4 regions of the Streptomyces sp. NPDC017202 genome follow, and region 3 is predicted to be linked to each of the others. Evidence: riboswitches for the same ligand, from Rfam matches in the RefSeq annotation. Region 3 holds a riboswitch; each other region holds the start of a gene.
What was found. A riboswitch is a leader RNA that binds a small molecule or an ion and turns the genes downstream of it on or off. The one in region 3 is predicted to bind cyclic di-AMP.
Positions count from the first base shown of each region.

Region 1 (3,844 bases), on a different contig from region 3:
CCTCGGGGGAGAGCCAGCGGGTCGTCATGCGACCAGTGTAGTTTTGTTTCAAACTTGAACCAAGCTCGGCCGGGTCGCCGCCCCCGCACCGGACCCCGCTGCCCGCCGACCCCGGGGCGGGCCCCGCCGTGCCGCCGGACCCCGTCCCCGCCCGTTCACCAACCCCGCCCGTTCACCGACCCCGTCCCCGCCCGTTCACCAACCCCGCCCGTTCACCGACCCCGATCCCGATCCCGGAGAGACCCGCGCCGATGCCGTACCCGTACGTCCTGCTGTCCGCCGCCGTCTCGCTCGACGGCTACCTCGACGACACCGGCCCCGACCGGCTGCTGCTGTCCGGCCCGGCCGACTTCGACCGGGTCGACGAGGTGCGGGCCTCCGTCGACGCCATCCTGGTCGGGGCCGGCACGATCCGCGCCGACAATCCGCGCCTGCTGGTCAACTCGCCCGCCCGCCGCGCCGCCCGGGTGGCCGCCGGGAAACCGGAGTACCCCCTCAAGATCACGGTCAGCGGGACCGGCGAGCTGGACCCGGCGGCGCGGTTCTGGCACACCGGCGGTGAGAAGGTCCTCCTCACCACCGACGCCGGTGCGGACCGCGCCCGCGCCCTCGGCCTCGCCGCGGACGTCGTCCCGCTGGGCCCCGGCCTCGACTGGCGCCGGCTCCTGGAACACCTCCACGACGTGCGGGGCGTACGGCGCCTCATGGTCGAGGGCGGCGGCACGATCCACACCCAGCTCCTCCAGGAGGGCCTCGCCGACGAACTCCAGCTCGTCCTGGCCCCCCTGTTCGTGGGCGACCCGGACGCGCCACGGCTGTTCGGCCCCGGTGGCTACCAGGGCGGGCGCCTGCGGCTGGTGGGGACCCGGCGCATCGAGGACGTGGTCCTCATGTCGTACGAGCCCACCGCGCCCGGTGCCGGGCCGCTGCCCGCCGCCGCCGACCGGCACTGGCTGGCCCTCGCCTGCGAGCTGGCCGTCGCCTGCCCGCCGTCGCGGACCGCGTTCAGCGTCGGCGCGGTCGTGGTGGCGGCCGACGGCACGGAACTGGCGCGCGGCCACTCCCGCGAGGCGGGCGACCCCGTCGTCCACGCCGAGGAGGCGGCCCTCGCCAAGATCGACCCCGCCGACCCCCGGCTGGCCGGCGCGACCGTCTACAGCAGCCTGGAACCCTGCGCCCGGCGCTCCTCCCGGCCGGCCCCGTGCGCCCGTCTCGTCCTCGACGCGGGCGTGCGCCGGGTCGTGACGGCCTGGCGGGAGCCGGACACCTTCGTGACCGACGCCGACGGGAGCGGCCTGCTGGCCGCCGCGGGCGCGGACGTCGTCGTCCTTCCCGAGTACGAGGAGCGCGCGAAGGCGCCCAACGGCCATCTGCTCCGCCGGACCCCCTGACCGGCCCCCCGGGTCCGACCGTGGTTCTGAGCGTCCCCCGCGTGGCGTAGACTGGTGTCACACCGACGCGGGGTGGAGCAGCTCGGTAGCTCGCTGGGCTCATAACCCAGAGGTCGCAGGTTCAAATCCTGTCCCCGCTACTCAAGGCCGAGGGCCGGAATCCTGATCACGGGATTCCGGCCCTCGGTGCGTCAGGGCGATCTTTCCCGTCACGGATGGTGAGCGCCCCGGAGCCCTGCGCATAACATCTGAGTCACCATCAAAAACCCGGTGACTGCTGAAACGTCCGGGCGGCTGGTCAACTCGCCCGTTTTTCACCGGTCCTGGGCTGAAAGTCCAGGCCGTGAATGTTGTTGATCAAGCCGAACGGCTTGGAATCCCGCCCCCGCGTCTATTAACGTTCGATAACGCAGCGCGGTCGTCCCAGCCGTCACAAGAGGCGGCTCCGTGCGCACGCGTCGAATCCCGCAAGGGAACCGGGGAACCACCAACTTGGGGTGAATCGCGCGGAAGCCGCCGTACAGTCACGGCCGGTATACGCGCGTAGGAGACCTTCCCGCTCCGAACCCGTCAGCTAACCCGGTAGGCGACGGAAGGAAAGGAGTGCGCCCGCGTGGCGTCCAACCGGCCTGCCCCAGAAGCCCCCGCCGTGCCCGGCCAGCAGACCTTCGGCTACGGCACCTACCGCACCGACGAGGGCCCCTGGGAGGAATGGAACCCCACCGCGGACTCCGTTCGTCCGGTGCGCGGCAAGCACCGTGTCGCCAAGCAGCGCGGCGGACTCGCCCGCAGCTCCACCGTTCTCGGCGTCGGCGTCATAGCCGCAGTCGGCGGCGCTGGCATGGCCAGCGCCAACACCGGCAAGTCGCCCGTCTCCATCTCCATGCCCGACCTCCCCTCGGTGGGTTCCCTCATCTCGGACGATGACACCCCCGAGGAGACGGCGCCCGCGCTCAGCACCTTCGGCGCCTTCGGCACCGAGGCCGTCGCCGCCGACAGCACCGACAGCGGTGCCGACGCCGGAGAGGCACTGCGCAACCGGATCATGGCGCAGGCCGAGTCGCAGCAGACCCAGGTCGAGACCAAGGCGCAGGAGGCCGCCGAGGCCGCCGCGGCCAAGGCCGCCGCCAAGGCCGAGAAGGAGGCCGCGGCCAAGGCCGACGCCGCCAAGAAGAAGGCCGCCGAGGAAGCCGCCAAGAAGGCGGAGGCCGAGCGCCTCGCCGAACTGGCCAAGCAGTACGCGCTGCCGACCTCCTCGTACACGATCACCTCGACCTTCGGTCAGGCCGGCGCCTACTGGTCCTCCGGGTACCACACCGGCCTCGACTTCGCCGCTCCCACCGGCACGCTCATCAAGGCCGTGCACAGCGGCACCATCACCTCCGCCGGCTACGACGGGTCGTACGGGTACAAGACCGTGCTCACCCTCGAGGACGGCACCGAGATCTGGTACGCCCACCAGTCCTCCATCGGCGTCAGCGTCGGCCAGAAGGTCGCCACCGGCGACATCATCGGCCGCGTCGGCGCCACGGGCAACGTCACCGGGGCCCACCTCCACCTGGAGGTCCACCCCGGCGGCAGCAGCTCCGGCATCGACCCGGCCGCCTGGCTCCGGGGCAAGGGGCTCAACCCCTGAGACGCCGCCGGAGACCCTCCCGGAGCCCCGGACTTCCGCCGGGCGCCCCCGAGAGTCTCCTCCGGGGCCCCCGCCGGTCCCTGTCGGGGCCCCGGCCGGTCCCTGAGAGTCCCCTCGGGACCCTGCCGGGTCTCCCGAGGTCTTCCGGGAAGTGTCACGGGGGTCGGTGAGGTCTACGCCCGGATGTTTCCCGGATGTTCGTGAACCCCGGCCGGAGGCGCGGAATGCGTGCCTCCGGCCAGGGCGTTGTCATCGGACATGACTTCTCTGCGCAAGCTCGGCTCCTCCGGCCTCGAGGTCTTCCCGCTCGCCCTCGGCGGCAACGTCTTCGGCTGGACCGCGGACGAGGCGGCCTCCTTCGCCGTCCTCGACGCCTACGCGGCCGCCGGCGGCAACTTCGTCGACACCGCCGACTCCTACTCGGCGTGGGCCGAGGGCAACAGCGGCGGTGAGTCCGAGACCATCATCGGCAAGTGGGTCAAGGCCCGCGGCAACCGCGACGACATCGTGATCGCCACCAAGGTGAGCCAGCACCCCGACCACCAGGGGCTGACCGGCGCCAACATCAAGGCCGCCGCCGACGCCTCCCTGCGGCGCCTGGGCACCGACCGCATCGACCTCTACTACACCCACTTCGACAAGCCCGAGGTGCCCGTCGAGGAGATCGTCGGCGCGCTCGACGACCTGGTGAAGGCGGGCAAGGTGCGGCACATCGCCGCCTCCAACATCTCGCCCGGACGCCTGAGGGCCTCACTGGAGTTCTCCGACCGCGAGGGCCTCGCCCGCTACGTGGCGCTCCAGCCGCACTACAACCTGG
Region 1 covers NZ_JBIRNP010000002.1:19,175-23,018, reverse strand. The annotation lists gene ACH4N1_RS04270 (MarR family winged helix-turn-helix transcriptional regulator) at 1-28, opposite strand, end outside; gene ACH4N1_RS04265 (dihydrofolate reductase family protein) at 252-1,391, shown strand; tRNA gene ACH4N1_RS04260 (tRNA-Met) at 1,458-1,531, shown strand; cyclic di-AMP (ydaO/yuaA leader) riboswitch at 1,838-1,997, shown strand; gene ACH4N1_RS04255 (M23 family metallopeptidase) at 2,005-3,027, shown strand; gene ACH4N1_RS04250 (aldo/keto reductase) at 3,286-3,844, shown strand, end outside.
Region 1: linked by a shared signal. The riboswitch ahead of ACH4N1_RS04255 (M23 family metallopeptidase) and the one ahead of ACH4N1_RS07850 (peptidoglycan DD-metalloendopeptidase family protein) in region 3 are both predicted to bind cyclic di-AMP.

Region 2 (3,844 bases), on a different contig from region 3:
GCCTTGCGACTAGAGCCTAACCGCCTCGGGGCGTCGGTCGGCCGACCGACCGTCCCGTGGACAGGGAGACGGTACCCATTGTTTCAGCCCGGAACAAAGGGGGTGGCCAACAGAAGGCGGCGAACGGGAAAAGAAAACCCCGCCCGGGTGCGTACGGGGGAACACGCACCGGGGCGGGGGGACCGTGGGGACGGGGGCTCCCTCACGAGGCTCTCGGCGTGACCGCCTCGGCCGTGAGGGGGCCGCGGTCCGGCCGGGAGCCGGAGGTCACTTCAGGTGCAGCTGCTGACCCGGGTAGATGAGGTCGGCGTCCTGGACGATGTCCTTGTTCAGCTCGAACAGCTCGGCCCAGCCGCCCTTGACGCCCTGCGCCTGGGCGATGGAGCTGAGGGTGTCGCCCGTGGCGACCTTGTACTCGCCGTCACCCTTCTTGACCTTCTTGCCGGTCGGGGTGGTGACGGTCTTCTGGGACTTGGCCGCCGGGCGCTCGGCGGAGCGGGAGGCGCTCTGCTTCTCGGTGGAGCGGGTGGTGGTCTCCGAGGAGGAGGAACCGCCGGCCGAGGAGCCGCCGGCGGACGAGCCGCCGGTGGAGCCCGAGCCGCCGTTGTACGCGGCGCCGGACAGGCCCACGCCGCAGACCGGCCAGGCGCCCTTGCCCTGGCCCGCGAGGACCTTCTCGGCGATCTGGATCTGCTGGGACTTCGAGGCCTTGTCGGCGGTGCCGGCGTACTGCGTGCCGCCGTACGCGGCCCAGGTGGAGGCGGAGAACTGCAGGCCGCCGTAGTAGCCGTTGCCGGTGTTGATGGACCAGTTGCCGCCGGACTCGCACTGGGCGACGGCGTCCCACTCGGAGGTGGTGGCGGCGGAGGCGTTGCCGGCCGCCATCAGCGGGGCGGCGATGGCGACACCGGTGACACCGGCGAGCGCGGCGGCGCGGGTGGCCCTGGACGGACGACGGTGCTTGCCCTTGGCGGAAAACAGCATGGTGGATCCCCTCACCGACGCCTGCGAGGTGAGCTGTCGGGTTCGGGCCGTGTGAGTTGCCCGGCCACTCCCGTCCGGGAGCACTGCTCCCGGGAGGTGTGGCTTCACCCCGAGCCGTTCCGGTCGACCGACCGGTGCGGCACTTACCTTGGGTCCCCCGCTCCTGCCTACGGCGCTTGACGCGACGACTGTTCCCGGGCTGCCACTGGCAGGATTCGGCGTTGCGACAGCCGGGGCTCGGGTTGCCGAGCGGTCACGACCGTAGACACGCGCTCGGCGGAATTTCAAAGACGATCACGCCTTCTGAGACTCATCCCACACTTTGATCAAAACGGACATTCAGCGCGAAGTGTGACGTGAACTCCCGCTGCTTTTCCCGTTTTTCCGCCCTATTCCACCCCTGTGTCGAGCGTCTGACCGGGGGTGATGTTGTTCGGGTCGGCGCCGATGGCGTCCTTGTTCTCGGCGTAGAGGGCGCGCCATCCGCCGTCGAGGTCAAGGGAGTCGGCGATGGAGACGAGGGAGTCGCCGTCGCGCACGACGTAGGTGCCCACCGCGCCGCCGGAGGCGCCCGCGGCGTGCCGGCCGGAGGAGGCGGTGGTGGTGCCGTCCGGCACGACCTCGTCGGCGGAGGTGCCGCGGTGGCGGCCGGAGGCGAGGGAGCCGGTGTCGACGAGGCTCCAAGAACCCGCCTCCTGGACCGACTTGTCCGAGTCGTCCACTTCGGGGGTGGCCGTGGGCGAGCCGCCGTCCGCCCCCGAGGTGCCCGCGTCGGCGTCCGCCGGCGCATCGGACTTCGAGGAGCCGTCCGGCTTGCCGGAGGAAGAGGACGAAGCGGACGGAGAGGTCTCGTCCGTGGCATCCGGGGAGGATTCGGCCGACGGGGAGGCCGACGCCCCCTTGCCGTCCGAGGAGTCCGAGGAGTTCGAGGAGCCCGAGGAGCCCGAGGAGTTCGAGGAGCCGGACGACCCCTTGGACAGGTCGGACAAGCCGGACGAAACGGAGGAGCCGGACGATTCGTCCGCCACCCCGGTGTCCAGGCTGCCCGCGCCGTTCTCCTTGCTGAGCCCGGACGTCAGCCCGCAGGTGCCCCAGGCGCCGACGCCCTGGTCGGCGAGGACCTTCTGCGCGACGGATATCTGCTGGTTGCGGCTGGCCAGGTCGGGGCGCTCGGCGAAGTCGAGTCCGCCGTACGCCTCCCAGTCCTTCTGACTCAGCGACAGGCCGCCGTACTCGCCGTTGCCCTGGTCGGCACTCCAGGAGCCGCCGGACTCGCACTCCGCCACCGTGTCCCACACCGTGCCGTCGGCCGCGCTCGCGCCGGTGGCGCCGAGCAGCGGGATGGCGATCGCGGAGCCGGTCACGCCGGCCGCGACGAGGAGGGCCGGAGCCTGGCGGGGGCGCCGGTGTCGACCGTTCCCGGAGAGCATGCAAGGGCCTTTCTCGAGACAGCAGTGCTTGCACGGGCCGCGAAACGGGGGCGCCGCGCTGACAGGTGAACGTATCGGCAGACGATCACTTGTCACAAGTTAATGCCGCGCAGATCACGTGAAGATCACAGAAGTGAGGAATGGTCACTTCTGCTTCGCCGTCCGGGCACATAACGGATGGTCAGCGGACGGCTGCGGGGGGTTCACCGGAAACGGCCGGGCCGAACCGCACGGGCAGGGTGCGCAGTCCGCGCATGATGAGACCGCCGCGCCACCTCAGGTCGGCCGGGTCGGCGTCCAGTCGCAGATCGGGCAGCCGGGTCAGGAGGGTGGCCAGCGCGGTCTGCCCCTCCAGGCGGGCGAGGGGGGCGCCCAGGCAGTAGTGGATGCCGTGGCCGTAGCCCAGGTGCTGGTTGTCGCGGCGGGACAGGTCGAGGACGTCCGGGTCGGCGAACCGCTCCGGGTCCCGGTCGGCGGCCGCCAGGACGACGAGGACGGCGTCGCCGGGGGCGATGTCCTGCCCGCCGACGGTCAGGGGCTCGGTGGCGAACCGCCAGGTGGCGAGTTCCACCGGGCCGTCGTAGCGCAGGAGTTCCTCCACGCCGGTCGCCAGGAGGTCGCTCTCGCCCGCGGCCAGGGAGTCCTGGAGGCGGGCGCGCTGACCGGGGTGGGTCAGCAGGGCGTAGGTGCCGTTGCCGATCAGGTTGACCGTCGTCTCGAACCCGGCGAACAACAGGATGAAGGCCATGGCGGCGGCCTCGTTCTCGGTGAGGTGCTCGCCGTGGTCGGAGGCGCGGATCAGACCCGAGATGAGGTCCTCGCCGGGGGCCGGATCCGCGGGAAGCTCCAGGCGCTTGCGGTGGATGAGGTCCAGGAGGTAGCCGCGCATCTTCTTCACCGACCGGGCGACGCCGCCGCGCGGGCCCCCGCCGTGCCGGATCATCATGCCCGCCCAGTCCCGGAAGTCGTCCTGGTCCTCGCGGGGGACGCCGAGCAGGTCGCAGATGGCGTGGATGGGGAGCGGGAAGGCGAAGTCGTGGATGAGGTCGGCGGTGCCCCGCTCCGCGAACCGGTCGATGAGCCCGTCCGCCAACTCCTGCACGCGGGGCGCGAACTCGGCGACCCGGCGGGGCGTGAACGCCTTGCTGACGAGGCGTCGCAGTCGGGTGTGGTCCGGCGGGTCGATGTTCAGCAGGTGCGTCATCAGCTCGGCCTTGCGCTCACCGGGGATCCCGGTCCTGCCCCTGGCGTGCGCGGGCTCGTCGTGGTGCGCCGGGTTCTTGCTGAGCCGCTGGTCGGCGAGGGCCTGCTTGGCATCGGCGTACCGGGTGACCAGCCAGGCCTCCACCCCGCTGGGCAGCCGCGTGCGGTGCACGGGCGCGTGCTCGCGGAGCCAGGCGTAGGCGGGGTAGGGGTCGGTGGCGAACTCC
Region 2 covers NZ_JBIRNP010000004.1:83,365-87,208, forward strand. The annotation lists gene ACH4N1_RS10435 (transglycosylase family protein) at 268-984, opposite strand; cyclic di-AMP (ydaO/yuaA leader) riboswitch at 988-1,169, opposite strand; gene ACH4N1_RS10440 (transglycosylase family protein) at 1,374-2,414, opposite strand; gene ACH4N1_RS10445 (cytochrome P450) at 2,596-3,844, opposite strand, start outside.
Region 2: linked by a shared signal. The riboswitch ahead of ACH4N1_RS10435 (transglycosylase family protein) and the one ahead of ACH4N1_RS07850 (peptidoglycan DD-metalloendopeptidase family protein) in region 3 are both predicted to bind cyclic di-AMP.

Region 3 (3,844 bases):
GCACGGCCGGGCTGTCGCCGGCCCACCTCTCCCGGCTGGAGACCGGGCAGCGCCAGCCCTCGCTGCCGATGCTGCTCGCGCTCGCCCGTGTCTACGGTACGACCGTCTCGGAACTGCTCGGCGAGAGGGTCGCCGACCGGGACGCCGTCGTGCGCGCCGCCGACATGGAGCCCACCCACGCGGGCGGCTGGACCTACCGGCAGTCCGGCGCGCCGGGGCGGGGCATGCAGGCGCTGCACGTGCAGGTGCCCCACGGCTCGCAGGGCGACATCGTGCGGGTGCATCCCGGCGAGGAGTGGCTGCACGTCCTGCGCGGGCGGCTGCGGCTGCGCCTCGGGGACGCCACCCACCTGCTCGGGCCCGGCGACAGCGCGCACTTCGACTCGCTGACCCCGCACCGCATCGCCGCCCAGGACCCCGACGGGGTCGACCTGTTGTTCGTCCACACCCTGTTGCAGAGCCCGACGGCCGCCCTGTGCCTCGGCCCCACCCCTGGAGAGACGCCATGACCGACATGGAGGAGAAGTTCCCCCGGAGCCTGTGGATCCGGCTGATCATCTACATCGCGGTGGGGCACCTCTTCGCCGGGTTCCTCTGGCTGCTGTTCGAGGTCGGCGCCAAGCAGTAGGCGGCGGGGGACCGGACGCCGGGGGTGCCCGCTCAGTCGAGCAGGCGCTCCCGGAGCCGTTCGCGGGTCTCCGGGGCCAGACCGAGGCCCTGCTCCAGATAGGCCTCGACACCGCCCCAGGTGTCCTCGATGGTGTGGAACGCGGCCGCGAGGTACTCCGCACGGGCGTCGAACAGGGGGCTCAGCAGCTCCATGACCTCGGCGGAGTACGCCTCGGGGGAGGTGCCGTTGCGGCGCACCTTGTAGCGGCGGTGCTTGGCGTTGGACTCCAGGTAGTCGGCCAGGATCGCCTCCTCCTCCACGCCCACCGCGAGCAGCGTCACGGCGATGGACAGGCCGGCCCGGTCCTTGCCCGCCGCGCAGTGCATGAGCGCCGGGACGCTGTCCTCGGCGAGGGAGTGCAGCACGCGCGAGTGCTCGCCCGTGCGCTCCGTCACGATCGAGCGGTAGGAGGCGATCATCCGGCCGGCCGCCTTGCCGTCGCCGAGGATCTCCCTCAGCTGCTCGATGTCGCCGTCGCGGACCATCTTCCAGAACTCGGCCCCGTCCGCCGGGTCGGAGAGCGGCAGGTTCACGTTGCGCACGCCCGGCAGCTCGACGTCCGGGCCCTCCAGCCTCTGGTCCGCCGCGTTGCGGAAGTCGAAGACCGTGTGCAGGCCCAGCGAGGCCAGGAACGCGGCGTCCTCGTCGGTGGCGTGCGCGAGATGTCCGCTGCGGAACAGCACACCGTGGCGGACCCGTCGGCCGTCGACGGTCGGCAGGCCGCCCACGTCCCGGAAGTTGCGCACTCCGGCCAGCTCGGGCTCGGTCGACGGGATCTGCTGCGTCACGGGGGCTCCTCCCGGTCGTCGGTCCCGGCCGGCGCGGCTCGACGTGGCCACCGGAACACTTCCCTGACCATACGACATGGATGCCTGGGGCAAACGGGTCCTCGACCAGGCCTTCGAGACCGCCGCCGACCCTGTTCGAGACCTGCGCCGAGCCTGTTCGAACCGAGGGTCCGGCGCGCGGTCCGCCGGCGGAGGTCCCTCCTGGAGGGCCGATCGGTGCGCACCCGGCACATGGTGACCCTGACGCGCTGGTTGTCCATTCACGCCGCATCTGGGCGTTCTGTCCGAATTGAATCCTTCATTCCAACTCGCTGTGGAATAAGGGGCTCTGGGGACCTGTCACGTGAGCAGCGTCATATCCGTGACCGTGAGTCGCCTGTCATGCTCACGTAATACGGTGGTTTTCCAAGGCTGTTCATCGGAAAACCGGCCCCTCGATTCACGGAAAGTGACCGGGAATTCCCGCCGGGGATCAAGAGAAAGCCTCGACGAGTACAACCTTCGCTTGTCCCTGTGCGTCGTGGTCGCTTACGTTCCAGACCAATCCGGACGGACGCCCAATCCTGCCGCCGCCCGGAGCCCGCACACTCACCCGTGAACGGCAGGAGCGGGGGACCCACAGGCAGTACCGCCTGTTCCGGTCTCCGGAACGGCTAGGGGTACAGCCGCGCCCCGGCGCGGCCGGACATCTCCAGTCCGCACCCGACAGCTCACCTCGCAGGCGCCGGAGAGGAATTCGCCATGCCCGCCAAGGGTAAGCACCGCCGTCCGAAGCCCCAGCGCTTCACCCGCTCCATCGCCGCCGCCGGAACCGGCGGCGCCGCGCTCGCCCTCCCGCTCATAGGGGCCACCGGTGCGCACGCCGCACCGTCGCAGTCGGCGACGCAGGCGGTCTCCGCGGCCTCCGCGCTCTCCGCCGCTCCGGAGAAGGCCGTCCAGGCCGTTCCCGTGACGCAGAAGTCCGCGAAGTCCGCCACGACCTACACGGTGCGTTCCGGCGACTACCTCTCCAGGATCGCGGACGAGCAGAACGTCAGCGGCGGCTGGACCCGGCTCTACGCGGACAACCGTGAGGCCGTCGGGGACGACCCCTCGCTGATCCACCCGGGTCTGAAGCTGTCGATCGGCGAGAAGGCCGCGACGGGCGCGACGGGCACGACCAAATCGCCGTCCGGTTCGTCCGGTTCGTCTGGTTCCTCCTCCTCGAAGCAGTCCTCGGGCTCCACCGCGAAGTCGTCGGCGTCCTCGAAGTCGTCCTCCTCGGACTCCACGAAGCCGTCCTCCTCGAAGGCGTCCACCACGCAGGCCGCCGAGAACACCGCCGCCGCCACCGGCTTCGCCCTCCCGGTCTCCGGCGCGACCGTCGGCACCCCGTACAAGATGTCCGGCAGCATGTGGTCCAGCGGGTACCACACCGGTGTCGACTTCGTCGTCCCCACCGGCACCTCGCTCAAGGCCGTCGGCGCGGGCACGGTCGTCTCCGCGGGCTGGGGCGGCGCGTACGGCAACCAGGTCGTCATCAAGCTCGCCGACGGCTTCTACGCCCAGTACGCCCACCTGTCCTCGCTCTCCGTCTCGGCCGGCCAGTCCGTCTCCGCCGGCCAGCAGGTCGGCCTCTCCGGCTCCACCGGCAACGTGACCGGCCCGCACCTGCACTTCGAGATCCGTACCGGTCCCGACTACGGCTCGGACGTCGACCCGGTCGCCTACCTCCGCTCGCACGGCGTCTCCGTCGGCTGACGCACCGTCCGACCTGCTGTCCGACGCGCCGCCGAAGGCCGGCCCCCGATCCCCGGGGCCGGCCTTCGGCGTTCCCTTGCCCCCCGGAGCCGTTTCCGGATCGACGGCTTCCGGACGCGGTCGTCGCGCGGCGCGAGCGACGAGGGCCTTATTCCCGCATTGGCCAAGTCTTTAGGAGTGGCTTATCTCACCGCCCGTCAACCCCTGCCTACGGTCGCGTAGGTCACATTCGAAGGTGAATCATGAACGGCTGTGGCAGACGATTCGAAGAATGACAACAGCTCAGTGATCGGGTCGTACGTGGCGGTGGGGGACAGCTTCACCGAGGGCGTCGGCGACCCCGGTCCCGACGGGAGGTTCGTCGGCTGGGCCGACCGGTTCGCGGTACTCCTCGCGGACCGGCGGCCCGAAGGTGACTTCCGGTACGTCAACCTCGCGGTGCGCGGCAAGCTGCTCGACCAGATCGTGGAGGACCAGCTTCCGCGAGCGGTCGAGCTGGCGCCGGACCTGGTCTCCTTCTGCGCGGGCGGCAACGACATCCTCCGGCCCGGCACCGACCCCGACGAGGTCGCCGAACGCTTCGAGCGGGCGATCGCGGCCCTCGCCGCGGTGGCCGGCACCGTGATGGTGACGACCGGTTTCGACA
Region 3 covers NZ_JBIRNP010000003.1:52,889-56,732, reverse strand. The annotation lists gene ACH4N1_RS07865 (helix-turn-helix domain-containing protein) at 1-509, shown strand, start outside; gene ACH4N1_RS07860 (DUF6126 family protein) at 506-628, shown strand; gene ACH4N1_RS07855 (tyrosine-protein phosphatase) at 661-1,458, opposite strand; cyclic di-AMP (ydaO/yuaA leader) riboswitch at 2,038-2,195, shown strand; gene ACH4N1_RS07850 (peptidoglycan DD-metalloendopeptidase family protein) at 2,200-3,198, shown strand; gene ACH4N1_RS07845 (SGNH/GDSL hydrolase family protein) at 3,484-3,844, shown strand, end outside.

Region 4 (3,844 bases), on a different contig from region 3:
TCTCGGCCTGGGCGCCCAGGGCGGCGAGGAGATCGTCCTCGCCTCCGAGGCCGAGGGTGCGGACGTCGCCCTCGACCGTCTGGCGAAGCTGGTCGCCGAGGGGCTCGAGGAGCTTCCCGAGACCGTCTGAGCCGGCTGCCACCCGCAGCGGGCAGGAGCCGTGTCGCCCGGTCCGGGCGGCGCGGCTCCGCCGTTTCCGGGACCCGGCGGGCCCGGCGGAAATCACCGGCCGCGCGTGACGGATATTCCGCAGGCCCCGGGAAGGGCGCGCGAAGAGCATGCGACGGGCACGCGAAGGGCACACCACCGTAAATGTGGGGGCGCGCCGGAAAAAGGCAGCGGAAATACCTCTCCGCCGAATTACCTTCTTTGTATACGGCCCTCGTGTTAATGCCGGAGGCCGGACATGTTGACGACGTGTTGCGAAGTCCTCACACGGTCCCGGCGGTCACCGCCCGGAAAGCGCAGCCGGTGCGCGGAGGTCGCGCGCTCGGTGTGCAGCGCCGTCACCGCCCGCGCGCGTTCCCCGTCGCCGCGCGCCACCGCGTCCACGATCGCGCCGTGTTCCGCCCAGGACTCCACCGGGGTGGCCGACGCGTCGACCGTGTACATCCAGGAGATCTTGTGGCGCAGCTGGGTGAGCGTCGAGGTCAGGGCGTGGCTGCCGGAGGCCTGGGCGAGGGTCTCGTGGAACCAGCCCCCCAGGGAGCGCAGATCCTCGCTGCTGCCGCGCCTGGCGCGTTCCTGGCCCAGCCGGACGAGGCCGCGCAGCACCTTGAGATGGGCCTCGGTGCGCCGCTGGGCGGCCCGGGCGGCGCCGAGCGGCTCCAGGAGCATGCGCATCTCCAGCAGGTCGGCGGCCTCCTGCTCGGTCGGTTCGGCGACGCACGCGCCCGCGTGCCGCCGCGTCACGACGAAACCCTCCGCCTCCAGCGTGCGCAGCGCCTCCCGGACGGGGACGCGCGAGACACCGTAGCGGCGCGCGAGGAGTTCCTCGGTGAGGCGGCTGCCGCGCTCGTAGACACCCGCGACGATGTCGTCCCGGATGGCCGTGCACACCGAGTGCGCCGGAATACGCATGACGGACCTCCGCCTTAATCCCCGTGAAACGTCGACGATTGACGCGCCTTCCGTGACTCTATTGCAATCAGCGGGAATTTCCGATGGCGGGTCGGAATCCAGGGATATTTTTTGGACAGTACGGTCCCGGAAACGACGAAAGCCCCGGCCGTGCGGGCCGGGGCCGTACGATCTGTCGCCGTACGTCGTCAGATGTTCACGCCGTGCTTGCGGAGGTAGGCGACCGGATCGATGTCCGAGCCGTACTCCACGCCGGTGCGGGCCTCGAAGTGCAGATGCGGGCCGGTGACGTTGCCGGTGGCGCCGGACAGGCCGATGCGCTGCCCCGGGGCCACCTTCTGGCCCACCGAGACGCTGATGGACGACAGGTGGCCGTACTGGGTGTACGTGCCGTCGTTCATCCGGATCACGACCTGGTTGCCGTAGGCGCCGCCCCAGCCGGCCTCGACGACGGTGCCGAGGCCCACCGCGTGCACGGGGGTACCGCTGGCGGCGTGGAAGTCGATGCCGGTGTGGCTGCCGGAGGACCACAGCGAGCCGCCGGACCGGTAGCCGGTGGAGACGTAGGAGCCGCTGATCGGCGAGACGAAGGCGTTCAGGCGCTCGCGCTCGGCCGCGCGGGCGGCGCGGACCCGGGCCTCGCGCTCCGCCTCGACCTTGGCCGCGGCCCGGGCGGCGGCCTCCTTGCGCGCGGCCTCCGCCACGGCGGCCTGCTTCTGCGCGGCGGCCTGGTCGTCGATCCGCTCGGCGACCGTGTCGCCGATGGTGACGACCGGGATGAGGCCGGTCTGCTCGACGGCCTTCTCCGCGGCGAGGGCGGGGCCGGAGGCGACGGTGCCGATGACGCCGGTGGTGGTGAGCGCGGCGATGCCCGCCGCGCGGGCGGTGGTGCGCTTCATCCTGCTGGGACGACGGTGCTTCCCGGTGGCGCAAGTGGACGCCATGAAGTTGAGCGGTCCTTTCCTTCCCTCTCGCCTACCGGGTTAGCTGACGGGTTCGGAGCAGGAAGGTCTCCTACGGACCCCCTCGCGGCTCGCGCGGGCGTCCGATTCACCCCAGGGACTGTCTGGTTGGGTCCCCGGCTCCCCTGGCTCGCGCCGTGGGGGGACTCGGCGATGACTGTCCGGTGCCGCGGACGCGGCGCACTGCCTGACGAACAGCCCGGTCGAAACTAGACGCGGCGGCCTTCAATACCCAAACAGAACGCGGCTTTTGTAGCGCATGCCACAGGGCAGACAGGCAGCCTCTCCCTCAATTCGGACATCGAGGAGCCCTGGTGGCACATCCGTCCACCAGGGCTCCCGCGCGCGGCCTCACGGCCGCCGGTCCGCGTTCCTACTCCGCGGGGACGACCTTCACCTCACCGATGCCGAGGGCCTCGACCGGCGCCTTGATCGCGGCCGCGTCGCCGACGAGGACCGTCACCAGGCGGTCCACCGGGAAGGCGCTCACGACCGCCGCCGTGGCCTCCACGGTGCCGGTCGCGGCGAGCTGCTGGTACAGCGTGGCCTGGTAGTCGTCCGGCAGGTGCTGCTCGACCTGGTCGGCCAGCGTGCCCGCCACGGCGGCGGCCGTCTCGTACTTCAGGGGCGCCACTCCGACGAGGTTCTGCACGGCGACGTCCCGCTCGGCGTCGGTCAGACCGCCCTCGGCGAGGGTGCGCAGCACCTTCCACAGGTCCTCCAGCGCGGGACCGGTGTTGGGGGTGTCGACCGAGCCGCTGATGGCGAGCATCGCGGCGCCCGAACCGTCCGGCGCGGACCTGAGGACCTGGCCGAAGGCGCGCACGCCGTAGGTGTAGCCCTTCTCCTCGCGCAGGACGCGGTCCAGCCGGGAGGTGAGGGTGCCGCCCAGGCAGTACGTGCCGAGCACCTGCGCGGGCCACACGCGCGCGTGCCGGTCGGCGCCGATGCGGCCGATCAGCAGCTGCGTCTGGACGGCGCCGGGGCGGTCCACGACGACGACCCGTCCGGTGTCGTCGGCGGTCACCGGCGGCACCGGCCGCGGCTGGGCAGCGGACCCCGTCCAGGCGCCCAGGGTGTCGCCCAGGAGCGCGTCGAGGTCGACTCCGGTGAGATCGCCGACGATCACGGCGGTGGCCGTGGCGGGGCGGACGTGCTTCTCGTAGAAGGCGCGTACGGCAGCGGAGTCGATCTTCTCGACGGTCTCCGCGGTGCCCTGGCGCGGGCGCGACATGCGCGCGGTCGCCGGGAACAGCTCCTTGGAGAGCTCCTTGGCGGCGCGCCGGGAGGGGTTGGCCAGCTCGTGCGGGATCTCGTCCAGGCGGTTGCGGACGAGGCGCTCGACCTCGCTGTCGGCGAACGCGGGCGCCCGCAGGGCGTCGGCCACCAGGCCGAGGGCCTTGGCCAGGCGGGAGGCCGGAACCTCCAGGCTGAGGCGGACGCCGGGGTGGTCGGCGTGCGCGTCGAGGGTGGCGCCGCAGCGCTCCAGCTCGGCGGCGAACTCCTCGGCGGAGTGCTTGTCCGTGCCCTCGGAGAAGGCCCGCGCCATGATCGTGGCGACGCCGTCGAGGCCGGCCGGTTCGGCGTCCAGGGGCGCGTCGAGGATGACCTCGACGGCGACGACCTGCTGTCCGGGGCGGTGGCAGTGCAGGACGGTCAGGCCGTTGTCGAGCGTCCCGCGCTCGGGGGCGGGGAACGCCCAGGGCCTGGCCTCGCCCGCGCGGGGCTGGGGGTGGAAGTCCATCGCGGCGAGCTCGGTCACTGGGCCGCCTCCTCGTTCTCGTCCTCGTCGGCGGTGTTCT
Region 4 covers NZ_JBIRNP010000014.1:62,564-66,407, reverse strand. The annotation lists gene ACH4N1_RS24750 (HPr family phosphocarrier protein) at 1-130, shown strand, start outside; gene ACH4N1_RS24745 (GntR family transcriptional regulator) at 388-1,080, opposite strand; gene ACH4N1_RS24740 (M23 family metallopeptidase) at 1,269-2,024, opposite strand; cyclic di-AMP (ydaO/yuaA leader) riboswitch at 2,038-2,205, opposite strand; gene ACH4N1_RS24735 (M16 family metallopeptidase) at 2,416-3,804, opposite strand; gene ACH4N1_RS24730 (M16 family metallopeptidase) at 3,801-3,844, opposite strand, start outside.
Region 4: linked by a shared signal. The riboswitch ahead of ACH4N1_RS24740 (M23 family metallopeptidase) and the one ahead of ACH4N1_RS07850 (peptidoglycan DD-metalloendopeptidase family protein) in region 3 are both predicted to bind cyclic di-AMP.